2 regions of the Mesorhizobium sp. M1088 genome follow, and region 2 is predicted to be linked to the other one. Evidence: riboswitches for the same ligand, from Rfam matches in the RefSeq annotation. Region 2 holds a riboswitch; the other holds the start of a gene.
What was found. Region 2 has a riboswitch for cobalamin ahead of NKH49_RS29610 (DUF1636 family protein). Riboswitches for the same ligand answer to the same signal wherever they lie in the genome.
Positions count from the first base shown of each region.

Region 1: another riboswitch for cobalamin. It lies ahead of metE (5-methyltetrahydropteroyltriglutamate--homocysteine S-methyltransferase); the one in region 2 lies ahead of NKH49_RS29610 (DUF1636 family protein).

Region 1 is NZ_JAMYMO010000025.1:18,052-32,489, forward strand. Features, by position in the region: gene NKH49_RS23440 (porin) at 1-303, shown strand, start outside; partial or broken gene NKH49_RS23445 (bifunctional hydroxymethylpyrimidine kinase/phosphomethylpyrimidine kinase) at 318-527, shown strand; gene NKH49_RS23450 (Fic family protein) at 928-2,460, shown strand; gene NKH49_RS23455 (hypothetical protein) at 2,780-3,376, shown strand; gene NKH49_RS23460 (hypothetical protein) at 3,611-4,315, shown strand; gene NKH49_RS23465 (hypothetical protein) at 4,312-4,434, opposite strand; gene NKH49_RS23470 (hypothetical protein) at 5,056-5,346, opposite strand; partial or broken gene glyA (serine hydroxymethyltransferase) at 5,345-6,683, shown strand; gene metK (methionine adenosyltransferase) at 6,736-7,911, shown strand; gene NKH49_RS23485 (adenosine kinase) at 8,021-9,013, shown strand; gene NKH49_RS23490 (transposase) at 9,046-9,723, opposite strand; gene NKH49_RS23495 (MFS transporter) at 10,010-11,638, shown strand; cobalamin riboswitch at 12,136-12,336, shown strand; gene metE (5-methyltetrahydropteroyltriglutamate--homocysteine S-methyltransferase) at 12,432-14,438, shown strand, end outside.
Region 2 is NZ_JAMYMO010000043.1:7,241-21,678, reverse strand. Features, by position in the region: gene nuoG (NADH-quinone oxidoreductase subunit NuoG) at 1-1,628, opposite strand, end outside; gene NKH49_RS29655 (helix-hairpin-helix domain-containing protein) at 1,703-2,398, opposite strand; gene nuoF (NADH-quinone oxidoreductase subunit NuoF) at 2,479-3,783, opposite strand; gene nuoE (NADH-quinone oxidoreductase subunit NuoE) at 3,794-4,855, opposite strand; gene NKH49_RS29640 (hypothetical protein) at 4,856-5,236, opposite strand; gene NKH49_RS29635 (NADH-quinone oxidoreductase subunit D) at 5,233-6,423, opposite strand; gene NKH49_RS29630 (NADH-quinone oxidoreductase subunit C) at 6,424-7,026, opposite strand; gene NKH49_RS29625 (NuoB/complex I 20 kDa subunit family protein) at 7,032-7,613, opposite strand; gene NKH49_RS29620 (NADH-quinone oxidoreductase subunit A) at 7,604-7,969, opposite strand; gene NKH49_RS29615 (winged helix-turn-helix domain-containing protein) at 8,305-9,504, shown strand; cobalamin riboswitch at 9,534-9,737, shown strand; gene NKH49_RS29610 (DUF1636 family protein) at 9,776-10,210, shown strand; gene cobW (cobalamin biosynthesis protein CobW) at 10,207-11,247, shown strand; gene NKH49_RS29600 (cobaltochelatase subunit CobN) at 11,266-14,438, shown strand, end outside.

The DNA of each region.
Region 1 (14,438 bases), on a different contig from region 2:
GGTCGCGGCTTCTATAAGAGTTGGGGCGGGAACTGGGCTTTCTGGGCTGGCGCCACTTACAAACTCAACGAGACAACTTCGTTCAACCTTCAGCTCTCCGGTAATCAGCTCAAGAACCATGGTGTCGCTGCAAACGTCGCGTATGCGTTTCTTCCAGATTTCACAGTTACGGCGGAACTCGACTATGGCCGATACGGTAACTTCGCCGTCGGCAAGGTGGACGGCGCTTCCAACATGAATTGGACCAACGCCAACAAGAAGAGCAGTGTCGGCGGAATGCTGCGTTTCGAACGCTCATTCTAACGGATGAAAGGGCGCTGAGGCAGGCATCGCATGTACTTGTCGTCGGCGGATCGGACTCCAGTGGGGGTGCCGGAATCGCGCGCGATATCGAGACGCTCTCCTCCATGGGCGTGCGCAGCTGCCTTGCCGTCACTGCGGTGACGGTGCAAACACACGACAGCGTCACGGACATCCTTCATCTGCAACCCGGTCTGGTGGCCGATCAGATGCGTGCAGCGATCTCGCGGGCGTCGCGGCGTAGTGAGCGCGGGCGCGGCCGTGATGATCGTGGCGGGAGGGAGAGGTAAGGAGCGTCTTTCCTTTGAGAATTCGCGTTTACGGGTACCCACGATGCAACGGGCGAGTTTTTCAAAGAGGCGCGTCCTCCTTCGAAGCGCTTCGGAGGGCCAGGCTCTAGGCTCGCCCCGAGCCCCTGCGTAGCCTGCGGGGGAGCTGGGTCTCGGCCCATCCGGGTAACGATCCTTCGCGCGGCTATGGAAACGATCGCATTTGCCGATTATCGTATAAAAAACTTGTTATCGCACGACTTAAAAAACTTGCAACTCCACAGCATCATTGACTTGTCGCCTATCAGCACTATATACTTGTAATCGCACAGCTCTAAAAACTTGCAAAGGCACGGCCATGGCCAAGCCCCATGAAAAAGTCGCTGAATCACTGGCCGTCCTCAAAGAGCTGCAGGAGGGTGGGCGGCGCATATTCAAGTCAGATGAGCTGACCCGCGTCCACCGTGAGCGGCTGCTGCAGAACGGGTTCCTGCGCGATGTTATCAAAGGCTGGCTCATGTCGACCGGCCCGCAGGCACAGCAGCAAGACACCACCCCCTGGTACGCGAGCTTCTGGGAGTTCTGCTCCCTTTACTGCAATGACCGGTTCGGCAAGGACTGGTTCCTGTCACCGGAGCAGTCGCTGCTTCTGCACGCGGAAGCGCCCACTATTCCGCCTCAGGTGGTGGTGAACACCCCCAAAGGCACGAATAACAAAATCGACCTGCTGTTCGGCACTTCGCTCTATGACCTCAAGGTCAAGGAGACGCCGGCCGAACTGACAGAGAAAAACGGCCTGCGCGTGTTCACTGTCGAGGCCGCCCTTACCCGGGTGCCGGAAGCGTTCTTCCAGCGCGCCCCTATCGAGATGCAGATCGCCATGGCGTCGGTGCGCGACGTATCAACCGTTCTGGCCCTGCTGCTTGATGGCGGCCATTCCGCCGTGGCGGGACGGCTTGCGGGGGCCTTCCGTCGCGTAGGACGCGACTCCTTTGCCGATGAAATCGTGCCCGCCTTCAAAGCCGCCGGCTATGACGTGCGCGAATCCGATCCGTTCGCGGGACAAATTGGAGTGACAACCATTGCGGCGGGCGTACCGCCGTTGGTCGCCCGCCTGCGCGCGATCTGGCAATCGCAGCGCGAAGCCATCATCGAGATATTCCCGAAGGCACCCGGACTGCCGTCCGACAAAGACGCCTATATGAAGTTCGTCGAGGATATCTACGAAAGCGACGCCTACCATTCGCTGTCGATAGAAGGGTACAGCGTCACCCCGGAACTCATCGACCGGGTGCGCGAGGGGAGCTGGAATCCGGAGATTGATGAAGAGGACCGCAAGAACCGGGATGCGCTTGCCGCGCGTGGCTACTACCTCGCATTCCAGAAGGTCAAAGACTCTGTTGCCGCGATCATCAACGGCAAGCCAGCCGGCGCGTTGACGCGGGACACTCACCGGGAGTGGTACCGGGAGCTGTTCGCGCCGTCAGTGACCGCCGGCATCCTCAAAGCCAGCGCGCTTGCGGGATATCGCAATCACCCTGTGTACCTGCGCGGCTCGCAGCACGTGCCGCCGCGTACCGAAGCGGTGGCCGATGGTATGAATGAGCTGTTCGACCTGCTGGAGTCGGAGAAGGAGGCCTCCGTGCGTGCCGTGCTGGGGCATTGGCTTGTGGGCTATGTGCACCCCTATCCGGACGGCAACGGACGAATGGCGCGGTTCCTCATGAACGCGATGCTGGCTTCAGGCGGTTACCCCTGGACAGTCGTCAGAGTCGATGACCGGAAGGCCTACCTCGCAGGGCTGGAGGAGGCGAGCGGCAATATGAATGTGAAAACGTTCGCCGCCTTTCTCGCCGAACGGGTGAAGTGGTCTATGGAGAAGGCGGCGTGAGGTCGGTGCTGTGCCATGTTTAACTTGCTTGTCTCGGGCCACGGCGAGTGGTGGGAAACACCGCCGTTCACGTCAACTATTGACCGGTTCAAGGAATATAGCGGCGCCGAGGCCGAGGCTATCGACCTCGCGCGCCCTGAAACATTGCGCCGGCTGGAGGAAATCCCGGCGCTGTTGATGTACGAAGTCGGGGCGGGAGGCCCGCACGCGCGCGCGTGTCCGGAACGGCCGCGTACGCAATATCGTTCGGCGCGGACACGAACTGGCCTTCACCTTCGAGCCCTATCCGGAACATGCCTTTCTCGACCGGTCAGCGGTGTTGAGAACTGCGGACCGGCTGGGCATTCAACAGTTCGAACAGCACCGTACGCACTGGGCAATCAAGGATGGTGACATTCCGGCCGAGCTGATTGCCACCGGCACCGCTGAACGGGCGCAGCGCACCGTTGCCGTGGTTGCGGCAGAATATGTAGAAGCGCGCCGCGAGGGACGAAGGAGAGAAGCTGCCGAACTGGCCGAAGAACTGGAGGATTTTCCTCCCTCGCTGGAGAAAGCACTGTCGCTCGTGCCGGCGCGTATCCTTCAGCAGCCGACACCCGAATTATACCCGATCCTTGGGATAGAGCCCCGCACGCCCGAAGGCCGCAACGCCGTCGTGGCCGTCGTCGCAAGGGATCACAATCGGCAGGACTTGCCTGCCGACTGGTCTTATTCGCTGGCGTGGTTCCTGGACCTTTACGGCAGCGCGACGGAAGCGGGGCGCCTTGACGGCGCGCTGGCCGAATGCGCAACGCATATGATCGCGCTCGGCACCGGCGAGGGAGAAGCCGCCGCCCCGGTTGAAGATATCGCTACGCACTCTGGCGCTGGTCGCGAAGCCCGAAACTTATCGGCGATCTGCGCCGGGAATCGCTGAGATAGCGCAGGAGGTTTTGTCGCTTACCAAAATCAACCGGAACTCGACCCAGATCAACCAGAAGCTTCCCATTCCCATTCTAGCAGCCAGAAGAGTGGGTGAGCTTTTGAAATATCTATCCGAGGAATCGATAAGCTCAGACTATCGCAAGTATACATAGCTTTTTCTGTTATAGGGTTAGCTCGGCTGCAGGAAAAGAGCCCCGGATAAACTTCAGCACGAAAGCAGAATTGAATGAAGGTGGGCTACACCGAGTTCTCATTTGGGTATGCCTTCACGGAAAACCTTATCCGGTCATCGTCAGCCGCACCTGTAGGCGCGCCGGTCTTTCCAAACCTCATACAGGAGGGGCATTCTGGCTTTGACATCCGCATCAATTTCGGGGTTCCGCTGTTTTTCCAGTACAAGCTTCCGGAGCTGATGAAGCGAGGAACTGCCTTTGAGATTGCGAGCGGACATTGTCCCGGTTTGTCGATACCATTTTTTCGGATTGCGATGATGCGCAGGGATGTGTCGCGTCAGCATGAACTGCTTCTTCGGCTTGAGGCGCGCTATCCGTCAAACGTCTTCTATGCGGCTCCTTGTATTGCAAACATCAGCGATTTCGACCGCTCTTATAATGGAGCAACCGTAGCACGGCAGTCCATTTTCGTCTCACCAGGGGATATTGGGCCCTTGCCAGACGACAAAGCGCACAGCCTTGCGCAAACCTGGACTGGCAACTGGATATTTTTGCTCGAACCCAAGCCACCAAAGTTCGAACATTTGATGATCTCGCTGCGCTCTTTAAGGAGCAGTTCGCCGAGAAGCGTTTTGCGGAAGTCGGCGAGGCGGCGCGTGAGATGCGCGAAAACGTACTTGAGCTTGCTTCGCCGTCAATGCGGCAAGCCGAACAGCTCATTGCTGAACGGGTCGGCGCGATACGCATTCAGATTCTAGACGGCGCAGCCAGACCGCCCGAGGAAGAGCGCGCAGGCACTGACATTCTCGTAGCGCGGGAAATTGCGCGTGTCGATCTTGGCGTCGACCTGCTGGTGGCCCAACCACGCTAACGACATCATACCTCGCTGATTAGCCCAGCTTTTGTCTAGAGGCCACAGTTATGAGACTACGAACTACTTGGCCGGGAAGAAGATCGGATTGAAAGCGAACCTTCCTTGTCATCTTTGCATCACGGTCAGTCTGCACGAGATTGACCGCTGCAAGCCGGGAGCAAGACCGGGCTGCGCAAACGTTGCAACAGATCCTTCAAGGAAATTCATAGACTCTTAGCAACTCCGGTTCGCTGTGAATGGTAGGCTTATTGCAACGTTTGAGTCAGTGGGGTTCGAACCGTGGCTTCTTCTCCGACCCGCCGAACTGCGTGCAATTTCGGCTAAAGGCAATGGCAAGAAGAGCGTCCATCTTGTTTGTTCGACACAGCCATATCGGCTCAAAACAGTATCTTCACGGCCACCGAGATTGTCCGGTCGGTGGACAAGCAACCATATTATTTGGTTCGAAAGTTGCAACATCTGTGGAGAACGCGAAATGACAAATTCAGTAGGACGAGTGCCCAGGCTTTCCAAGTGGCTTGGTCCTGACCAATGCTGACACTGGTCAGTCGCCTACGGACGGCGCATTTAGATCGCCTTCGAATTTTAGGCCTTTGCGCGCACGCGGACCTAATTGTCTGCCAGCTAGCGGAGATTCTGGGTCTGCGTCGTGAGCACGTTGTACGACACGTCCGGCTGCTGGCCAGAGCCGACTTTTTTTACTGCAACGAACAACGCCCGTGGTGCTCGTACCATCTCAAAGCAGCAGGTAAGGACGGCGGGCTGGTTCAGTTGTTGGTTGATCTCCTGCCGCACGGCGATGGCTATCACAAACGAGACCTTCAATGGCTCGAAGCGACACAAGACGCGCCGTTGAAGGGGATCGCATGCTTGACCGTGAAATAGATCAGTCCAATTGGAGCGCGAAACCACCATGGACAACTCCGCCGACGGCGCCATCGCGCCGCGCGACACTTACGGACGGTCTCGCTTGGCGGCGGTTGATTGCCGCGTTCACGAACTGCTTCTAAGACAGGAGCGGCAGGAGCGGACGACGCTCAAACTGATCGCATCTGAGAACTTTGCCTCCTCGGCCGTGCTGGAAGCGACCGGTTCGATTTTCACGAACAAGTACGCCGAGGGGTACCCCGCTGCGCGCTACTACGCGGGAAACGAGATCGTTGATGAGCTTGAAACCCTCGCCATTGAGCGCTTGAAAACATTATTTGGCAGCGAACACGCCAACGTCCAGCCTTATTCCGGCTCGCCGGCCAATCAGGCTGTCTACCGCGCGCTTTTGAGCCCCGGTGACAAGATCATGGGCTTGCCCCTTCCGGAAGTGGGCCATCTGACTCATGGTTGGGCCATCAACTTTTCCGGGACTGACTATCAACGCGTCCCTTATGGGCTGCACGACAAGACGCAGCAAATTGACTATGACCGCTTGCACGAGACAGCCAAGCGGGAATGGCCGCGGCTCATTTGGGTCGGCGCGACTGCTTATCCGCGTGTCTTTGACTACGCGGCAATGGCAGAAATCGCTCTGGAAGCGAACTCCTATCTCGTGGCCGACATCGCGCACATCAGTGGCCTGATTGTCGCTGGAGAGCATCCGAATCCCGTACCCCATTGCGACGTCGTCAGCAGCACGTCTCACAAGTCGATCCGCGGTCCCCGCGGTGGCTTCATTTTGTCAAGGAATGAAGATCGTTATCAAGCGCAGTATCATTCGAAGGGCAAATGCAATTTCGCCAGACGAATAGATCGCGCTGTCTTCCCTCAACTGCAAGGCGGCCCCCATATGAATGTTATCGCGGCGCTAGCTGTCGCTTTGAGGGAAGCCGCAGACCCGTCCTTCCGCAGTTACGGCCAACAGATTGTCAAAAATGCCAAGGCTCTGGCCCACGCGCTTCTGGACCGAGGTTATGACCTGGTCACCGGGGGCACTGACAATCACATGCTAATCCTTGATCTTCGCGATCGACCACTATCAGGCAATGCCTATGCCGAGCGGTTAGCGAAGGCAGGCATCATTACGAACTTTAATATGGTGCCGGGGGACCCGCGCCATCCTGAGGTCACAAGCGGAATTCGCCTGGGGGCGCCAGCAGTGACGTCAATGGGCTTGCGCGATGTGGAAACCGTGCAAATTGCTGGCTTCATGGACTCCGTCCTCCGGCGAGCCAGAAGACGAAGATCTCCATGCCTGCGTGCGAAGAGACGTTGCCGACTTGTGCGCTGCGTTCGAGGTCCCGGGCCTCACCGACAGGTAAGGTGGGCTGCAAAATGCCCCATACAACTCCAACACCCGAAGCGAGGCATTTCATGGCTAGGCAGTTCGTGTTCTCTTCCGAATCGGTTGGCGCGGGACACCCGGATAAGTTGGCCGACAACATCTCGGATGCCATCCTCGATGCCATCCTCCGCACCGATCCCAAGGCGCGCGTCGCCTGTGAAGCGTTGGTAAAATCAGGGATGGTCGTTCTGGCTGGCGAGATTACCAGCGATGCGCAGGTGGATTATAGCCAAGTTGCGCGCGATACGATTCTCGATATTGGATACGACAACGAGGCCGTCGGCTTTGACGGCCGGCGTTGCTCCGTCGTTCATGCACTCACCGAGCAGTCGCCCGACATCAGCCAGGGCGTTGACGAGGGACGAGGGCAGGACCTCCAACAGGGAGCGGGAGATCAGGGCCTCATGTTCGGCTACGCATGCCGCGAAACCGATACTCTGATGCCTTTGCCGATCCAGCTCGCTCATCGCTTGACGAAACAACAGGCAGATGTCCGGAAAGCACGACAGCTTGGCTGGTTGCGTCCTGACATGAAATCCCAAGTCTCAGTGCGCTATGAGGGGTTGCGCCCGGTCGCCCTGGATACCATCGTCGTATCGACCCAACATGACGAGCAGGTCTCGCAAGAGACGGTCCGCGAGGGCGTCATTGAGGAAATCATAAAGCCTGTCCTGCCGACCCACCTGGAGACGGAAGGCATCAGAATTCTGGTCAACCCGACGGGGAGGTTCGTAGTCGGCGGGCCGCGCGGCGACTGCGGTCTCACTGGACGCAAGATCATCGTCGATTCCTATGGTGGGATGGGTCGTCACGGCGGCGGCGCCTTTTCGGGCAAGGACCCGTCCAAGGTTGACCGCTCAGCTGCCTATGCGGCCCGGTATGTCGCAAAGAATATCGTCGCTAGCGGACTTGCGGACGTCTGCGAGGTGCAGCTTGCTTACGCAATCGGCGTGGCCAGTCCGGTTTCTGTCATGGTCAACACGTTCGGAACAGCGAGGGTTGAGGAAAGAAGGATCGAGCGCCTCATTCTTGAGTTGTTCGATCTCAGACCGAAGGGCATTATCAAGATGCTTGATCTCTTACGCCCTATATACCGCAAGACCGCGACCTATGGCCATTTCGGCCGTGAAGAGCCTGATTTCACCTGGGAGAAGACAGACAGGGCCGACGAATTGCGTCGCGAGGCAGGACTTGCCGCCCCGTGAGGGCTGGCGCCGAACGGATTGGCAAGCGCAAAGCCCATTCCCACTGGCCAGACCCGCCCGCGCCCGGCGTGACAGAAAGCCGGTGGTTTTTTGGCGGAGACATGAATTGATGCCGGACTATGACGTGCTTTGTATCGGAAATGCCATCGTCGACATCATCGCCCAGTGCGATGAGGCGTTCCTGGAGACCAACGGCATCATCAAGGGCGCGATGAATTTGATCGACACGAGGCGCGCCGAACTGCTCTACAGCCGCATGGGCCCGGCCATTGAAGCCTCGGGCGGCAGCGCCGGCAACACGGCGGCGGGCGTGGCCTCCTTCGGCGGTCGCGCCGCTTTCTTCGGCAAGGTCTCCAACGACGCGCTCGGCGAAATCTACGCGCATGACATCCATGCCCAGGGCGTCGCCTTCGACACCAGGCCGCTTAACGGCGAACCGCCGACAGGGCGCTCGATGATCTTCGTCACGCCCGACGGCGAGCGCTCGATGAACACCTATATCGGCGCCTGCGTCGAGCTCGGGCCGGAGGACGTCGAGGCCGACAAGGCGTCGGGCGCCGCCGTCACCTATTTCGAGGGCTATCTGTGGGACCCGCCGCGCGCCAAGGAGGCGATCAGGCAGACGGCTAAGCTCGCCCACGCCGCCGGGCGCGAAGTGTCGATGACATTGTCGGATTCGTTCTGCGTCGACCGCTACCGCGACGAATTCCTCGATCTGATGCGCTCCGGCACCGTCGACATCGTCTTTGCCAACAGCCACGAGATCAAGTCGCTCTACCAGACCGCGTCATTCGACGAGGCGCTGGCGCGGATCCGCAAGGACTGCAAGATCGCCGCCGTCACCCGCTCGGAAAAGGGCTCGGTGATCGTGCGCGGCGACGAGACCGTGACCATCGAGGCGACCAGGATCCGCGAGCTGGTCGACACCACCGGCGCCGGCGACCTCTATGCCGCAGGCTTCCTCTACGGCTACACGCAAGGCCGCAGCCTGAAGCAGTGCGGCGACCTCGGCTCGCTGGCAGCCGGGCTGGTCATCCAGCAGATCGGCCCAAGGCCACGGCAGAATCTGCGCCGAGAGGCGGAGCAGGTGGGATTGCTGTAGGTGGCGAGCCAAGAACCAGCTGCCCAGCCTCCTTAATCCAGCCCGAGCCTTTTCTTCAGTTCCGCATTCTCCTTGCGGAGACGATCGGCAAGCAGGCTCTTTAGCCGCTTGTTTTCTTCCTCGAGCGCGACGAGATCCTTCAGCCCGTCACTGTCCGCCGCCGGCGCCGCCGCCTTCTTCCAAAGATAATATGTCTGTTCCGAGATGCCGGCTTGCTTCACCGCGCTCTTGAGAGTAGCGCCGCCGCCGATCGAGGTCTCGATCTGCGCCAGCTTCTGGGCACGATCCTTCGCGGAGTAGCTCTTTCGGCCTGTTCGCGCTGACGGCGGTGCTTCAGTGGTCGCGGATATCGGCTTGGCGCCCTCCTTGCGGGCAGGCGCGCTCGCCTCAGCTTCTGGCTTCCTCGACCGCCGCGCTCTCGTCTTCGGTTTTGGCGTTTCCGCTTTGTCTGCCGGTGCGCTAGGAACTACTGCTGACTCGGTTTCCAGGGGATTGGCCATGAAATGCTCCACTCGCGGTTTGTGCAAAGGTTCAGCATCAAGGGCCACTACAGTAGAGTCAACAAGCTGACGATTTAACGGCTCGACTTCCTTTGTTGTCTCGGCCATCGCGGCGGCGATGTCGAAATTGCCCCAGATGGAACGTGCGGATTTTTGATAAATGCGCTTTTGTTTGACTTCCACGGTGAATGGTCGCGTCTGCCGCCTCATAGTTCCTTCCTGAATAGAAGAATGAAGTCGCCGCTCGAATTTTTGGCGCTTCCTGCTTAGCGCGGAGCATTATCGTATAGCCGCTCAACGGGCAAGTGATGCCGGTCTTCGATGGCTGACCCATCTGGGGAGATTTGAGCGGCTTCGCGCGTCCTGCGCATGCCTGTAAGGCCGCCAAGTTTTCTGGGTTAGCAGGCGCGCCACTGTGGCAGCTTGGCTTGTACGGCGAGGCCATGGTTGAGTGAGGCGAACCAAAGCCCCGCGCTCGATCCCGAAGCTTCCCACAATGGCGAAGAGAACATCTTCACTCGTTCCTTTTCAGCACAAGACCTTCCGTTCGCTATGGTCGGCTGCACTCGTTTCGAACCTTGGCACCCTGGTGGAAGGTGTGGCGGCGGCTTGGCTGATGACGAGCATCGCCACCTCCCATGGAATGGTGGCGCTCGTCCAGTCATCGACCACCCTCCCCTACATGATCTTCTCGCTCGCGGCGGGAGCGCTCGCGGACAACTTTGACCGTCGCCGGATCATGTTGACTGCGCAACTGCTGATGGTCTGCGTATCCGCCTTCCTGGCGTTCCTGACCTATGCGGGGGAAATGACACCCTGGGCCCTTCTGGGTCTCACCTTCCTGATCGGCTGTGGTTGGGCATTGCACGATCCCTCTTGGCAAGCCTCGATGGGGGATATCCTGCCTCGCGAACACCTGCCTAGCGCGGTTGCGCTCAACGGCATGAGCTACAATCTCATGCGCAGCATCGGGCCGGCGATTGGCGGCATAATCGTGGCCACAGCCGGTGCGGCCTTCGCGTTCCTCTTCAACGTCTTTTGCTACTTCGCTCTGATCGCTGCGCTGTTGCGGTGGAAAGCCGTACGGGCACGACAAGCGCTGCCGCGGGAGGCTTTCGGCAGTGCGATGGCGGCGGGCTTCCGTTACGTGCTCTTGTCGCCGAACCTTCTCAAGGTGATGTGCCGGAGTTTCATTTTCGGCCTCACCGCCGTTGTCATTTTGGCTCTCCTGCCGTTGGTTGCTCGCGAACAGGTCAAAGGGACCGCGGTCACCTACGGCGTGATGCTTGGCTTCTTCGGCCTGGGAGCGATTTGCGGCGCGCTCCTCATCGGGCGGGTCCGAGAAGTTCTCTCCAACGAATGGGTCATTCGCGGAGCGTTCTTTATATTGGCGATCAGCTGCTTCTTTCTGGCATGGAGCGAGCACGTTTGGCTGAGCTGTCTGCTCCTCATGCCAGCCGGTGCGGCCTGGATTCAATCATTCTCGCTATTTAACGTCACAGTGCAGCTTTCGGCACCGCGGTGGGTGGTTGGACGCGCCCTGTCTCTCTATCAGACGGCCACATACGGCGGCATGGCGGCGGGAAGCTGGCTTTGGGGCGAACTGGCGGACGTCCAAGGTGTTTCGGGAGCCTTCCTCGTCGCCAGCGTGGTTCTTGTGATTGGTGGACTGATGGGGATCGTTCTGCGTCAGCCGGATTTCGAAACGCTCAATCTGGATCCGACCAACAAGTTCAGCGAACCGACGCTGCAACTTGACCTTCGGCCACGAAGCGGTCCGATCATGGTGATGGTCGATTATCGTATCGATCAGAGAGATGTCCCAGAATTTCTCAGTGTGATGACATCGTGGCGAAAAGCGCGGCTGCGAGATGGCGCCAGACAATGGGCGTTGCTGCGTGACCTGGAAAAGCCCGAACTATGGACCGAGTGCTATCATGTGCCAACCTGGGTCGAGTATGTTCGCCACAACAACAGGCAGACCCAGGATGACGCCGAAATCGTTGCGCGCCTGGAAGCGCTGCACCGTGGCGATTGCCCGCCCAAGACGCATCACAAGATCGAACGCCAAACCGTGCGCGTGCACGACGATTTGCCGCTCAGGCCTCATTTGGACAGGACTTGAGCTGGCCCGGTGGTTTGAGCCGGGTTACCTTGAGCCGGTGGGCTGCGAACAAGCAATTCGAGACGTCGGCCTCGATCCTCCGCAACACGCCGCTGCGCCGGGCCTCGGGTGCTCCCCTCGAAATCGTTGTGTCGTATCACCGAGGGCATCACGGCCAACACCTTCCACATGGGCAACAGCCTCGCCATTGAGTCGAATGTGGTCGCGAGCAGATCACCAAAGAAGCGGTCGGAACCTCGGAGCCGAAGTTCGACGCCGAGGTGGCGTTCGCATGATGAGGGAAGCAGCACCACGGCACTTGCCGGTATGTTTGCCGCCGGCAGCCGACGAACTCCTATCCTCCTGGACCGCTGTGCATCATTGCTTTGATTTACCGGCCGCTCAAGGCTTCCACAGTTTTCGCTTTCGAGGCGACCTTTGGGGACATGCCAACGGAAATTTAATATAACGACATAAACATTTCTTTATGCGGCGTTGACAAAGAAGCGAACTGCTGTGATTGTCTCCCGTGTCGTGGTTCTCCGTACGGCGCTGCCGCAGCGGAGCTAAGAGGGAAGCCGGTGCGATGCCGGCGCTGCCCCCGCAACTGTTAGCGGCAAGCCAACCCCACTCATGTCACTGAGGCGAATAGCCTTGGGAAGACGGGTAGAGGCTATGACCCCGCGAGCCAGGAGACCTGCCACGGCGAATTACGTCCACGGGCGGGGTGTCTCGGTGGCCGCTGCAGCCTGGCGTTCGTGCCGGCGTGCTAGCGCCTTCCTTGTCACCGACGCCCCAACCATCGGGGTATGGCATGACTGTCTCTCAGCAAATTCCTGTAGCAACGCTCGGCGTGCCGCGCTTCGGTCGTCGGCGAGAACTGAAATTCGCGCTTGAAAGCTACTGGTCCGGAAAATCTTCCGCCGCCGACCTTCTCACGACGGCGAAGGCGCTCCGTGCCGCTAGCTGGGAGGAGCAGCACGATCGCGGCGTGTCGAAAATCCCGTCGAACGACTTCTCGCTTTACGACCATGTGCTCGACACCGCAGCCATGGTCGGCGCCGTTCCATCCCGTTACGGCTGGAATGGCGGCGAGGTCCCACTTGACATCTACTTCGCAATGGCGCGCGGCAACCAGGGTCAGACGGAGGATTGTGGACACGTTGGCCACCAGCAGGCGGCTCATCGGCCTGATGTAACCGCGATGGAAATGACCAAGTGGTTTGACACCAACTATCACTACATTGTGCCGGAACTCGACGATGATCAGACGTTCGCCCTCTCGTCGACGAAACCGGTCGACTACTTCCTCGAGGCTAAAGCTCTCGGCATTCACACACGCCCAGTCATCCTTGGACCGATCACCTTCCTCAAGCTGGCGAAATCGCCTGCCGAAGGATTCGATCCCATCGCGCTCCTGCCGCGGCTGCTGCCCGTCTACGAGCAACTCCTGCAGAGGCTGAAGCTGTCGGGAGCCGACTGGGTGCAGATCGATGAGCCAGCGCTTGTCCTCGATCTGAACCCGAACGAACGAGCTGCGTTCGAATTCGCCTATGGCCAGCTGTCAAAAGCCGCGCCCGAGTTGAAGATCATGCTGGCTACCTATTTCGGGCCGCTGGGAGACAATCTCGAAACCGCAGTTTCTTTGCCCCTGGCCGGGCTGCATATTGATCTCGTGCGCGCTCCCGAGCAGCTGGAAATGGTGGGTCGGCTCGCTCCGAAGGATCTGGTGCTCTCGCTTGGCCTGATCGATGGCCGCAACGTCTGGCGTGCGAACCTGCCCGCCATTCTCGACCGCATCAAACCGATCGTCGCCGGCTGGCCCTTGGACCGCGTCGAGATCGCGCCTTCTTGCTCGATGCTGCATGTGCCGATCGACCTGCGCATGGAGACGGAACTCGAGGCGGACATCAGGTCGTGGCTCGCCTTCGCGGCCCAGAAGACCGACGAGCTGGTCTTGCTGGCCCGGGCCCTGTCCCAAGGCAGGGATGCGGTGGCAGGCGCGTTGAAAGCGTCTGCCGAGGCTGCCGCCACTCGCGCGACATCCACGAAGATCCATGACCCACTTGTTGAGGGGCGGATCGCCAGCATTGACGACAGCATGAAGCGACGAGAGAGCGCTTTTGCCAAGCGCTCCAGAGTCCACGCCGGCACGCTCGGGCTGCCGCCGTTCCCGACGACGACCATCGGATCCCTCCCGCAGACGCCGCAGGTACGCAGGGCGCGGGCCGCTCATGCGAAGGGCCAGCTGAGCTATGTCGACTACGAGACCTTCCTGAAGAAGGAGATCGAGGCTGCAATTCGCTGGCAGGAAGAGATCGGGCTGGACGTGCTGGTGCACGGTGAGTTCGAACGAAACGACATGGTACAGCATTTCGGCGAGCAGCTGTCCGGCTTCGCCTTCACCCAGCATGCCTGGGTGCAGAGCTATGGGTCGCGTTACGTGCGCCCCCCCATCATCTTCGGCGACGTATCGAGGCCCAATCCGATGACGCTGCGCTGGTGGCAATTCGCCCAGTCGCTTACGGAATACCCTGTGAAGGGAATGCTCACAGGCCCAGTGACCATTCTCAACTGGTCTTTTGTTCGCGACGACGTACCCCGCTCCGAGGCATGCCGCCAGATCGCGCTTGCCATCCGCGACGAAGTGACGGATCTCGAATGGTCCGGCGCAAGGATGATCCAGATCGATGAGGCCGCGTTTCGCGAAGGATTGCCACTGCGCCAGTCTGATTGGAACGACTATCTCGACTGGGCTGTCGAATGCTTCCGGATCGCTTCAACGGGTGTAAAGGACGCGACTCAAATCCATACCCACATG
Region 2 (14,438 bases):
TAGACGACGAAAGCGCCGCCGGTCTTTGCCATGTCGATTTCGTCGGCGCCGAGCAGGAACAGCACATCGGTCTCGCCCAGCATGCCGGCGACGTTCCTGCCGCCCTCGCCCGGCACAAACCCGACATCGAGGCCGCCGACGCGTGCCGCGGCAGTGTGCAGCACGGCAAAGCCGTTCCAGTCGGCCCTGGCGGCGTTGACGGCGACGGCGAGCTTCGCCGCCTGGCCGAGCACGGCCGCCCCGTCCGGACGCGCCAGCGCACCCTGTCCGACGATGATCAGCGGATGCGTCGCCTTCTTCAGCAGTTGGAAGAACTTGCCATTGCCGTCGGCCAGATCCTTCAGCGATTCCGGCCCGGCGCCGAGCTGCTCGTAATCATAGCGCGTATTGCCGACATCGCCGATGACGCCGACCGGCAGATTGCCGGCCCGCCAGCGCTTGCGGATGCGGGCGTTGAGCAAGGATGCCTCGAAGCGCGGATTGGCGCCGATGATCAGCACCGCATCGGCCTGTTCGATGCCTTCGATGGTCGGGTTGAACACATAGCTCGCCCGGCCGAGCGACGGATCGAGTGCGGCGCCGTCCTGGCGGCAGTCGGTGTTCTTCGAGCCGAGCGAAGCCATCAGAAGCTTCAGCGCGTAGATCTCCTCGACGGCGGCAAGATCGCCGGCAATGGCACCGATCTTTTCGGGTGCGGCATTCGACACCGCTTCCTTGATCGCGGCAAAAGCCTCGGCCCAGCTTGCCGGGGCCAGTCTGCCCTCCTTTCGCACATAGGGCCGGTCGAGGCGCTGCGTGCGCAGACCATCCCAGATGAAGCGGGTCTTGTCGGAAATCCACTCCTCGTTCACCGCCTCGTTGGTACGCGGCAGGATGCGCATCACTTCGCGGCCTCGGCTATCGACGCGGATCGCGGAGCCGACGGCGTCCATCACGTCGATGGATTCGGTCTTGGTCAGTTCCCACGGCCGTGCCTGGAAGGCGTACGGTTTGGAGGTCAGCGCACCAACCGGGCAAAGGTCGATGACATTGCCCTGCAGTTCCGAAGTCATCGCGCTTTCGAGATAGGTGGTGATCTCGGCATCCTCGCCGCGGCCGATCAGGCCGAGCTCCGATATGCCGGCAATCTCGGTGGTGAAACGGACGCAGCGCGTGCAATGGATGCACCGGTTCATGATCGTCTTGACCAGCGGCCCGATATACTTGTCTTCGACCGCCCGCTTGTTCTCGTGGTAGCGCGATGAATCGACGCCGAACGCCATCGCCTGGTCCTGCAGGTCGCACTCGCCGCCCTGGTCGCAGATCGGGCAGTCCAGCGGATGGTTGATCAGCAGGAATTCCATCACGCCTTCGCGCGCCTTCTTGACCATCGGCGTGTTGGTGAAGATTTCCGGCGGCTCGCCGTTCGGGCCTGGGCGCAGGTCGCGCACGCCCATGGCGCAGGACGCCTGCGGCTTGGGCGGGCCGCCTTTCACCTCAATCAGGCACATGCGGCAATTGCCGGCGATCGACAGCCGCTCGTGGAAGCAGAAGCGCGGCACTTCCGCGCCGGCGTCCTCGGCCGCCTGCAGCAGCGTGTAATGGTCGGGTACAGTGATCTCTTTCCCGTCGACCTTGAGCTTTGCCATTTCGCCTCAAACCCCTGCGGACGTTCCGCAATCTTTCCTTCCGGGCGCAGCCGAGACCGCGCACGATATTGAATTCACTTTTTGGCCCCGGCCAACGCGGCCGCCTGACCGATCCAGCCGTCACGGCCGATGCGGCCCTTCAACGACAGGTAATCTTCGACCCAGGCGATCTCTTGCGGCGTCCACGCGGCGATCTGGGCGTATGTCCAGATGCCAAGGCCGTTCAGCACCTTTTCCAGTTTCGGCCCGATGCCCGATATCGCCTTGAGGTCGGCCGGCTCGGCTGGCCGATCCATCGGCTTGGGCTGCTTGAAATCCTCCGGCATCAGCCCGGCCGACGCATCCGCTGCAACGGTGCTCGCATTCGCCAAGCTCCGCGCCGCGGTGCTCGTCGCAATGTCGGTCACATCATTGGCGAAGGACTGCGCCTCGGCAATCAGGGTTTTGGTCGCCGCGCGCGCCTTTGTCGAGGAGCTTTTGCCGGTTGCGGAAAAGCGTTCCGTTCGCGCCTCGAAATCCTCGGCGACCGGCTGCCAAAGCCGCTGCGAGGTCTCGGCCGCGCCTGAAAGCACGCCCATCCAGATACCAAAGGCGTGGTTGGCAAGGCCGATGCCGAGTGCCGTCATCGCCGCCGCGCCCGCGACAGGATGCGCCAGGAGATTGACGGCATTGGCCATCTCCTTCGGCATCATCCTGGTCAGATCCTGGTTCATCTTCAACAACGGGTCCATATCGGGCGTAAAATCGTCGGGTGTCGAAAACAGCGACATAGGTGATCTCCTGGTCGTTTCCGTCTGCCCCGCGCTCGTTTCCTCGTTTCGGGCATTCGCCCGCAATTTTTTGAATTCTTCTATTCCGCCGCCGCCAGCACCGGTTCGGCGCGGTGTGCGTTGCGCGAAAACTCGTCGATGCGCCGCTCCACCTCGCCGCGGAAATGCCGCATCAGGCCCTGGATCGGCCACGCCGCCGCATCGCCCAGCGCGCAGATCGTGTGGCCCTCGACCTGCTTCGTCACGTCGAGCAGCATGTCGATCTCGCGCTTCTGCGCCTCACCGCGCACCAGCCGTTCCATCACCCGCCACATCCAGCCGGTGCCCTCACGGCAGGGCGTGCACTGGCCGCAGCTCTCGTGCTTGTAGAAATAGGACAGCCGCGCGATCGCTTTCACGATATCGGTCGATTTGTCCATGACGATGACAGCCGCCGTGCCGAGGCCCGATTTCAGGTCGCGCAGCGCGTCGAAATCCATCGGCGCGTCGATGATCTGCTCGGCCGGCACCAGCGGCACCGAGGCGCCGCCCGGAATGACCGCCAGCAGATTGTCCCAGCCGCCGCGGATGCCGCCGCAATGCGTATCGATCAGTTCGCGGAACGGGATCGACATCGCCTCTTCGACGGTGCACGGATTGTTAACGTGGCCGGAGATGCAGAACAGCTTGGTGCCGACATTGTTGGGCCGGCCGAAGGACGAGAACCAGGCGGCACCGCGGCGCAGGATGGTCGGCGCGACAGCGATGGACTCGACATTGTTGACCGTCGTCGGGCAGCCATAGAGGCCGACATTGGCCGGAAATGGCGGCTTCAGCCGCGGCTGGCCCTTCTTGCCCTCGAGGCTTTCGAGCAGCGCCGTTTCCTCGCCGCAGATATAGGCGCCGGCGCCATGGTGCATGTAGATGTCGAAATCGTAGCCGGAGGTATTGTTCTTGCCGATCAGCTTGGCCGCATAGGCCTCGTCTATGGCGCGTTGCAGCGCCTCGCGCTCGCGGATGAACTCGCCGCGCACATAGATGTAGGCGGCGACCGCGCCCATGGCGAAGCCGGCAAGCAGGCAGCCTTCGACCAGCGTGTGCGGGTCATGGCGCAGTATGTCGCGGTCCTTGCAGGTGCCGGGCTCGGATTCGTCGGCATTGACGACGAGATAGCTCGGCCGGCCGTCGCTTTGCTTGGGCATGAACGACCATTTGAGCCCGGTCGGGAAACCGGCGCCGCCGCGGCCGCGCAGGCCCGATGCCTTCATCTCGTTGACGATCCACTCGCGCCCCTTGGCAACGATGCCGGGCGTGTTGTCCCAGGCGCCGCGCGCCATGGCGCCGGCCAGCGACTTGTCGAAGCGGCCGTAGATGTTGTTGAAGATGCGGTCTCTGTCCTGAAGCATTGCTCGTTCCTCAGACCGGCTTCTTGCCGGTCGGCCGGCTCTTGTTTCCGGGCGACGGCTTGGCCGCCTTGGCGGCAGCCTTCGCCGGTTTGACCTTGGCCTCCGGCGCTTTGAAAGCAGACGCCGGCTCGGCCTTGTTCTTGGGGCCCTTGCGCTGTTTCGAGACGTCCTCGACCTGCGGTTCGGCCTTGTTGGCATTGGCGGCCGAATGCAGAGGCGCTGCGACGCTCGCCGCCCTTTCCGCCGCGGGCGCGACTTTCGTCGCCGACGGCGATTTCAGCGCCGGGTTGGTCTCGACCGCGTCGGTCTTCGGCTTGCTGGCATTCGAGGGCGCAACCGGCGCCGGCGCGGCAGGAGCAGCTGGCGGAACTGATGCTGCGGCGGCAGCCGCCGGCTCTGCATCCTTGGCCGCCTTGGTCGCCGCCCTGGTTTCCCGGTCGCGGGTCGCCTTGAGGATCGCCTTTTCGCTCTTGAGGGTCGTCAGGCCACTGGCCGGCTCAGAGGTGATGCGGCCGTTTTGCGGTCCTGGCGTCACCGAAGCACCTTTGCCGGCGTCATAGAGGTCGATGATCTCGGCAAGCCGCTCCGGCGTCAAATCCTCATAGGTGTCCTTGAATATCATCACCATCGGTGCGTTGACGCAGGCGCCGAGGCACTCGACCTCCTCCCACGACAGCGTGCCCTTGTCGTTGGTGTGGAACTGGTCGTGATGGATCTTCGAGCGGCACACATCCATCAGCGCTTCCGAGCCGCGCAGCATGCAGGGCGTGGTGCCGCAGACCTGGATATGCGCGCGGGTACCGACCGGATTGAGCTGGTACTGCGTATAGAAGGTGGCGACTTCCAGCCCACGGATATAGGGCATGTCGAGCATGTCGGAGATCGTCTCGATCGCCGCCTTGGTCACCCAGCCTTCCTGCTCCTGCGCCAGCATGAGCAAGGGGATAATCGCGGATTGCTCGCGCCCCTTCGGATATTTCTTGATCCACTGCTTCGCCGCCGCCGCATTCGCCCGGTTGAAGGCGAAGGAGGCTGGCTGGAGGCTGGCTTCTGCGAGACGGCGGACTGACATTTAGCTTTTAACTCTGTTGTAGCAGTCGAAATAAAAACGAGGGTCGGACCTGGCCAAGACCGCGGTACTCTCATCGTTTCCGATCTTTCCCCGGGTAGTGTCGACATAGTCGCGATATTCGCGATACCGATCCGAGCAATCCGCGCCAAGGGCCACATTCCAATCCGGATATGCCGTATCGGCATAAAGATACCAACCGGAATCCAGATCCCAAAGTCGGCCCGTCGTGGTTACCCTGCACATGACATCTGTCTTCACGCCCTCAAGGCGGCAGGACACCCAATAGGCTTCCGCCGAGCTGCCCCAGGCGGCAACGGCACCCATGCCTGCCACTCCGGCAGCAAAACCGGCAGCAACATGCAGGGCGCTCCGCATCTTCACCGATCCACCTCCCCGAAGACGATATCGAGGGAGCCAAGCACAGCGGTGACGTCGGCCAACATGTGGCCGCGGCACAAAAAGTCCATGGCTTGCAGATGGGCAAAGCCGGGCGCGCGCAGCTTGCAGCGGTAGGGCTTGTTGGTGCCGTCGGAGACGAGATAGACGCCGAATTCGCCCTTCGGCGCCTCGACGGCGGCATAAACCTCGCCGGCCGGCACGCGGTAGCCCTCCGTGTAAAGCTTGAAGTGATGGATCAGCGCTTCCATCGAGCGCTTCATCGCCGCACGCTTCGGCGGCACCACCTTGCCGTCGAGGTTAGACACCGGCCCGCTGCCTTCCTTGCCGAGCAGAAGGTCGATGCACTGGCGCATGATCTTCGCCGATTGCCGCATCTCTTCCATGCGCACGAGATAGCGGTCGAAACAGTCGCCGTTCTTGCCGATCGGAATGTCGAAATCCAGCTCGGCATAACATTCGTAGGGCTGCGATTTGCGCAGATCCCATGGCGCACCCGAGCCGCGCACCATGACGCCTGAAAAACCCCAGGCCCAGGCGTCCGCCAGGGAGACGGTGGCAATGTCTACATTGCGCTGCTTGAAGATACGGTTGCCGGTCAAGAGCGAGTCGAGGTCGTCGACCGATTTCAGGAACGGGTCGATCCACTTGCCGATGTCTTCGATCAGCTTCTGCGGCAGGTCCTGGTGGACGCCGCCGGGGCGGAAATAGGCCGCGTGCATGCGCGAACCCGAGGCGCGCTCATAGAACACCATCAGCTTTTCGCGCTCGACGAAGCCCCACAGCGGCGGCGTCAGCGCGCCGACATCCATCGCCTGCGTCGTCACGTTGAGGATATGCGACATGATGCGGCCGATCTCGGAGTAGAGAACTCGGATCAACTGCCCGCGCTTCGGCACCTCGATGCCGAGCAGCCGCTCCGCGGCAAGCGCGAAGGCATGCTCCTGGTTCATCGGCGCGCAATAGTCGAGCCGGTCGAGATAGGGCACGGCCTGCAGGTAAGTCTTATGCTCGATCAGCTTTTCCGTCCCGCGATGCAACAGCCCGATATGCGGATCGACGCGATCGACGACTTCGCCGTCAAGCTCCAGCACCAGGCGCAAAACGCCGTGCGCCGCTGGATGTTGCGGGCCAAAATTGATGTTGAAGTTGCGAACGGAGGTTTCAGCCATTTACTGCTTTGCCTTTTCATCCCCCGGAAGCACGTAATCCGTACCTTCCCACGGAGACAGAAAATCGAAATTGCGGAATTCCTGCTTGAGCTCCACCGGCTCGTAGATGACGCGCTTGGCTTCGTCGTCGTAACGCACCTCGACGAAGCCGGTCAGCGGAAAGTCCTTGCGCAGCGGATGGCCTTCAAAGCCGTAATCGGTCAAAATCCGCCGCAGATCCGGATGGCCTGAAAACAGCACGCCGTAAAGATCGTAGGTCTCGCGCTCGAACCAGTCGGCGCCGGGATAAATCCCGGTGATCGACGGCACCAGCGTCTCTTCGTCGGCTTGGATCTTTATGCGGACGCGGATATTCTGCCTCGGCGACAGCAGATGATAGACCACATCGAAGCGCTTTGCCCGCGACGGATAATCGGCGCCGCAAACGTCAATGATCGAAATGAACTGGCATTTCGGGTCGTCGCGCAGGAAGGTCACCACCTCGATCAGGTCGCGCGGCTCGACCGAGATAGTGAGTTCGCCATAGGCGAGCACCGCCGCGCCGATCCGGCCGATCAGCTTCTCGCCGAGATAGGTCGAGAGGTCATTCAACGCCTGGGTCATGCCGCTCACCGCTCGATCGTGCCGGTGCGGCGGATCTTCTTCTGCAGCAGAAGGATGCCGTAAAGCAGCGCTTCAGCGCTCGGCGGGCAGCCGGGCACGTAGATGTCGACCGGCACGATGCGGTCGCAGCCGCGCACCACCGAATAGGAATAATGATAATAGCCGCCGCCATTGGCGCATGAGCCCATCGAGATGACGTAGCGCGGCTCCGGCATCTGATCGTAGACCTTGCGCAGCGCCGGCGCCATCTTGTTGGTCAGCGTGCCGGCGACGATCATGATGTCGGACTGGCGCGGAGACGCGCGCGGCGCCACGCCGAAGCGCTCGCTGTCATAGCGCGGCATCGACGTGTGGATCATCTCGACGGCGCAGCAGGCGAGGCCAAACGTCATGAACATCAGCGAGCCGCTGCGCGCCCAGGTGATCAGCGCCTCGGTCGAGGTGACGAGAAAGCCCTTGTCGGCGAGCTCGTTGTTGATCTCCAGGAAGAATGGATCGTCGGACCCGACCGGCCTGCCGGTGTTGGGATCGATGAGGCCCTTGGGCTTCGGCGCGACGAGCGTACCGGAACTGTCGTTCAATCCCATTCCAGCGCTCCTTTTTTCCATTCATAGGCAAAGCCGATGGTCAACACCGCCAAAAACACCATCATCGACCAGAAACCGAGCATGCCGATCTGGCTGAACGACACCGCCCACGGAAACAGGAAGGCCACCTCCAGATCGAAGATGATGAACAGGATCGACACCAGGTAGAAGCGGATATCGAACTTCATGCGGGCGTCGTCGAACGAGTTGAAGCCGCACTCGTAGGCGGAAAGCTTTTCCGGATCGGGGTTGCGGTAGGCCACCAGGAACGGTGCGGCGAGTAGCGCCAGCCCGACGATCAGCGCCACGCCGATGAACAGGACGATGGGCAGGTACGAACCTAAAAGTGCGTTCATGCTGCAGTTTCCGTTGGCGGCCAATCCACTCTGATTACAGCACCGGACCCACTTGCGGAAGCGTGACAGTTTAACCACTGAACCGTTTTAAGGGGGCTCTATGCTGCAACGCGGCGAGGGTTAGCGCAGCGCTTTCGGCGAAGCAAGTCAAACCTTGTTCAAATCGCGGTGCTGGACGGCATATCCGGGAAAACTGGTCCGATCCGCTCCTGTTTGATTTCCTTCACTTTTTACTCCACTTTTCTCTCCTGACATGGATGCCGCCAAAACCCTGTTAGCATGGCACGGAATCGCAGGTCATTTTCTCTGTCTAAAATCGTCCGGATGCTGCCTTCATGAAGGAAAAAATCTCGCTCGCCATGGCCCGCCGCATTGCGCTCGCGGCACAGGGATTCAATGACCCGCGCCCCACCGGCACGCCTGACCGCCGGCATCTGGCCCGCGTGCTTGCCCGTACCGGCCTGCTGCAGATCGATTCCGTCAGCGCCGTGGTGCGCGCCCACTATATGCCGCTCTATTCGCGGCTTGGCCCCTACAAGCTGGCGCTGCTCGACGACGCCGCCGTAACGCGCAAGCGCATGGTCTTCGAATATTGGGCGCACGAAGCCTCCTTCTTGCCGGTCGAGACCTATCCGCTGATGCGCTGGCGCATGCAGCGGGCCGAGTGCGGCGACGAAATGTACAGCGGACTGGCCAAATGGGGCCGCGAGCACGCCGCCTATATCGAAGACATCTATCGCGAGGTCGCCGAACGAGGCCCGATCGCGGCGTCGGCTTTCGAAGGGCAGAAGGGTTCGGGTGGCTGGTGGGGCTGGAGCCATGCCAAGCACGCCTTCGAATGGCTGTTCTGGGCCGGCCGCATCACCACGGCGCATCGCCGCGGCTTCGAACGGTTCTACGATCTGCCGGAGCGCGTGCTGCCGCCAACAATACTGAGTCTGCCAACGCCCTCCCCCGAAGACGCTCACCGCGAATTGCTGCGCATCTCGGCCCGTGCCCACGGCATCGCCACGGCAGGCGACCTGCGCGACTATTTCCGCCTCTCGCCCGCCGACATCAAGGGCCGCATCGAGGAGCTGGTCGAGGCCGGCGAGCTGTTGCCGGTGAGCGTCGACGGCTGGAACAAAACAGCCTATCTCCACAAGGACGCCCGTTTGCCGCGCAGGATCGAGGCGCGCGCCTTGCTCGCGCCGTTCGATCCTGTCGTCTTCGAACGATCGCGCACCGAGCGGTTGTTCGACTTCCACTACCGCATCGAGATCTACACGCCGGCCGAAAAGCGGCGGTATGGCTATTATGTGCTGCCATTCCTGCTCGGCGACAGCATCGTCGGGCGCGTTGACCTCAGGGCCGACCGTCCGGCCGGCGTATTGCGCGTCCATGCCGCCTATGCGGAGCCCGGCGCCCCGCCACAAACCGCTGCCGAACTCTTCAAGGAATTGAAGCAGATGCAGGGCTGGCTCGGCCTGGAACGCATCGAGGTGACCGCTGCCGGCGATTTGGGCCGGCCGCTCGCGGATATCGCCGCGCCATAGACGTGCGTTGACACAACTGCCTCCACAAGCCTAAATCCGTTCCAGACGGTCCCCTGCCCGCAACGGCAGGGGCCAAGAGGGAATGCGGTGCGAAATCTCGATTTCAAATCCGCGGCTGTCCCCGCAACTGTAAGCGACGAGCCAAGGCCGAAAACCACTGGGATATTCCCGGGAAGGCGGCACCCAGGCGATGACCCGCGAGCCAGGAGACCTGCCGTCTAGGACCTAAGAATCCGATCGCCTGGCGGGTTTTCCGGGCAAGGAGCCTGATTTGGAACGCGACAGCAGTTTTCCGGCTGAGACAGCGGATTTATTGTCCGGCCATGGTGATTCCCCGGCCGGCGTTACCGTCATCGTCTGCTCGTCCTGCCGTGACGAGACCGGTTCGGACGCTCATCCGCGCGCTGGCGAACTGCTCGCAGAGGACACGCGCCGCGCTGCTTCCAGCGAAAACATCAAAATCCGCACCGTCGAATGCCTCGGCAATTGCAAGCGCCGGCTCAGCGCGGCCATGCTGCGCGACGGCTGCTGGAGTTACGTCTTCGGTGATCTGACCACGACCAGCGGCGCCGATCTCGTCACCGGGGCAAAGCTGTTCGCCACCTCGACGGATGGGCTCATTCCATGGCGCGGCCGTCCCGATTGCCTGAAGCGCGGCCTGGTTGCCCGCATCCCTCCCCTTGACCTTTTGAAGGACCTGACATGACCGCTGCCTCCCTTTCGCGCGTTCCCTGCACCGTGGTCACCGGCTTTCTCGGCGCCGGCAAGACGACGTTGATCCGCCATTTGCTCGAAAACGCCAAAGGCAAGCGCCTGGCCATCATCGTCAACGAGTTCGGCGACATCGGCATCGACGGCGAGATCCTGAAGGGCTGCGGCATCGACACCTGCCCCGAGGAAAACATCGTCGAGCTGGCCAATGGTTGCATCTGCTGCACCGTCGCCGATGATTTCGTCCCGGCGCTGGACCAGATCCTGTCGCTGACGCCGAGGGTCGACCACATCCTGATCGAGACATCCGGCCTCGCTTTGCCCAAGCCGCTGGTCCAGGCCTTCCAGTGGCCGTCGGTGAAAAGCCGCGTGACGGTGGACGGCGTCATTGCCGTGGTCGACGGACCGGCGCTGGCTGATGGCCGCGTAGCCAACGACATGGACGCCCTGCAGGCGCAGCGGGCGCAGGACGAGACGCTCGACCATGACGATCCGGTCGAGGAAGTGTTCGAAGACCAGCTCGCCTGCGCCGACCTGATCATCCTGTCGAAGAGCGACCTGATGGACGCAGCCGGCTCGGCCCGTGCCAATGCCGTCATCGGCAAGCACGTTGCGCGGGCGGTGAAGATCGTACCGACTTCGCAAGGCAAGGTCGACCCTTCGGTGCTGCTCGGCCTCGGCCTCGCCGTCGAGGACGACATCGAGAACCGCAAGACCCACCACGACGACGAGCTCGACCACGAACATGACGATTTTGACTCGTTCGTCATCGACATCGCATCTGTGTCCAACCCGAACGAGCTCGCACAACGCGTCGCCACGGCGGCGGAGGAAGAAAACGTGTTGCGCGTCAAGGGTTTCGTCGAAGTCGGCGGCAAGCCGATGCGGCTCCTGCTGCAGGCCGTCGGTCCGCGCGTCAACCACTATTACGACCGCGCCTGGACCGCTGAAGACGACCGCCGCTCGCGCCTCGTCGTCATCGGCCTGAAAGGGCTGAACCGCCCGGCCATCGAGCGTATCCTCGCCGGCTGACCCCAGGTACGAGCCGCGATGCACATCCTCACCACCACATCCGCCTCGCTCGACGATCTCGCCGAGCCTGTCGATCTCAGGCAAACGCCTGCGGATGTCGTGGCGCTGTCCTTCACCGACAGCGACCTGGCCGGGCTGGCGGCGGCGTGGAAGGCAGATGCGCACCGCCTGCCGTCGATGCGGCTCGCCGCCTTGCGCGACCTGCGCCATCCGATGTCCGTCGACCTGTGGATCGACAGCGTCGCCCGCCACGCCAAGGTCATTCTGGTCCGCATCCTCGGCGGCTATGACTGGTGGCGCTATGGCTGCGACCAGCTCGCCGCTATCGCGCGAAATCGCGGTATCAAGCTGGCGCTGCTGCCGGGCGAGAGCCACGACGAGGATTTGCGGCTGATCGAAGGCTCGACGCTGCCGCGCGAGGAGTTGGACGCCCTGCTTGGCTACTTCCGCGAGGGCGGGCCGGCAAATATGACGGCGCTGGTGCAGAGGCTGGCAAGTCTCGCTGGATCGGGTGCGGCGGTAGCCGAACCTGTTAGCGTGCCAAAGGCGGGATTTTACGAGCCGGGACTGGGGGTCGTAGAACGCGGTGTCCCCCTCCCCCTCGAGGGGAGGGCCCGGCCGCAGGCCGGGGGTGGGGTCCTCTCCGAAGCGCGCCTGCACAAAACGTCGAGCACTGCCGTGACGACCCCACCCGGCCCTGCGGGTCCCCTCGAGGGGGAGGGGGACGTCGTGCCAATTCTCTTCTACCGTTCGATGCTGCTCGCGGCCGATGTCGCGCCCATCGACGCGCTTTTCGAAGCCCTGCGCCACCGCGGCATGGCTCCCGTGCCTATGTTCGTCTCCAGCCTCAAGGACCCGGCGTCGCTCGCCTTTGTCGCAACCGCGCTCGCAACCCTGAAGCCTGCCGCCATCATCACCGCCACAGCTTTCGCCTCGGGTGCCGAGCCCGGCGTTGAAACCCTGTTCGACCGCGCCGGCGTGCCCGTGTTCCAGGTCATCGTCGCAACCACCCGCCGCGACATCTGGCAAACCAATCAGCGCGGCCTGGCGCCCGCCGACCTTGCCATGCATGTCGTCCTGCCCGAGCTCGACGGCCGCATCCTGGCCGGCGCCATTTCATTCAAGGGCGAAAGCGAAACCGACCCGGCGCTGGCCTTCCGCGCCTTCGCCAACCGGCCTGAGCCCGACCGCGTGGCGCAAGTGGCGAACCGTGTCGAGGCCTTCGTGCGCCTGCAGCGGACGCCGCGTGCGGAGCGCAAGCTCGCCATCCTGATCCCCGACTATCCGAGCGCCCCCGGTCGCACCGGCTACGCGGTTGGTCTCGACGTGCCGTCCAGCGTCCTGGCAATGCTGCACGACCTCAGCGAACAGGGCTACGCCGTTGAAAGCATTCCGCAAACGCCGCGCGAGTTGCTGGAGACGCTGGAAAAGGGCGGCCATGGGCTGGCATTGAAGGAGTATTTGACCTTCTCGACGGAATTGCCGCCGTCGGCCATCGCTGCGGTGGAAGCCGCATGGGGAAATCCAGAAGATGAGACAGGTTTGTGCGAGGCACCCCCCTCTGTCCTGCCGGACATCTCCCCCTCAAGGGGGGAGATTGGCAGTTCCGCCACCGGCTCTCCCTTAAGGCCCTCGGTAATTGGCGAAAGTAGAGACAACAGCGCAATCTCCCCCCTTGAGGGGGAGATGTCCGGCAGGACAGAGGGGGGCGCGACAGAACGCCAACCTTCGCTGCTGGTCAGCGAAAAACAATTCGCCTTCCGCACAGCCATCTTCGGCAACGTCACCGTGGCACTCGCCCCTGACCGCGGGCGCTCAGCCGACCGCCGCGCCGACTATCACGACCCGACGCTGCCGCCGCGCCATGCGCTGGTCGCCTTTGGGCTCTGGCTGCGCAAGTCGCTCGGCATCCATGCAATTGTCCATGTCGGCGCCCATGGCACGCTGGAGTGGCTGCCCGGCAAGACCGTGGCGCTCAGCGAAAACTGCTTTCCCGAGATAGTCACCGGTCCCCTGCCCGTCATCTATCCCTTCATCGTCTCCAACCCGGGAGAGGCAGCGCAGGCCAAGCGGCGCATTGCCGCCGTCACGCTCGGCCATCTGCCGCCGCCGCTGACCGGCGCCGGGCTGGACGAAAACCAGCACAGGCTTGAACGACTGGTTGACGAATATGCCCAGGCCGACGGGCTCGACCGCCGCCGCCGCGACCGCCTGGCGAAGCTGATCGTCGAGACGGCGGAAAAGACCGGCCTCGCCTCAGAGGCAGGCGTCGCCAGGACCGATGCGGCCGACGAGGCTTTGCGCCGCATCGACGCCTGGCTCTGCGATCTCAAGGATTTCGCCATCAAGGACGGCCTGCACATTTACGGCCGCTCGCCGGAAGGCGAGGCTGATCCGTTGTGGCGGCAAAGCGCGGCAGCTGAAAAAACCGCGCTGCTTGCCGCCCTCGACGGCCGCCACGTCGCTGCCGGTCCGGCCGGTGCGCCGGCGCGTGGCCGGAGCGATGTGCTGCCGACCGGCCGTAATTTGTTTACCGCCGACCCGCGTACCATGCCGACGCCGACCGCCTATGATCTGGGCAAGATGGCAGCGGAAGAAGTGGTCCGCAGCTACATGCAATCGCATGGCGACTGGCCGCGCTCGCTGGTCATCGACCTGTGGGGCTCGGCCTCGCTGCGCACCGGCGGTGAGGAGATCGCGCAAGGACTGGCGCTGATGGGCTGCCGGCCGCAATGGGATTCCGCCACCGGCCGCATTACCGGCATAGACGTGCTGCCGCCGGCAACACTCGGCCGTCCGCGCATCGATGTCACCTGGCGCATATCGGGCCTGTTCCGCGACATGTTCCCGACCCAGATCGCGCTGATCGACGCCGCGGCCAACGCGGTGGCGACCCGCGACGAGGACGATTCGGAAAACCCGCTCGCCGCTAGGACCCGCATCGACGGCAAGATCAGCCCGCGCATTTTCGGCACCTCGCCGGGCACTTACGGCGCGGGCATCGAGGACTTGTTGTCGAGCGGCGACTGGGCCGCGCGCGAAGAGATCGGCCGCACGTATCTCGCCGCCACCTCGCACGCCTATGGCGGCTCCGAGGGCGAAGGCATTTCGGCGCCCGGCGCGTTCGAGGATCGCCTCGCCGAGGCCGACCTTCTGGTTCATACCGGCGACGACCCCGGCCGCGACATCCT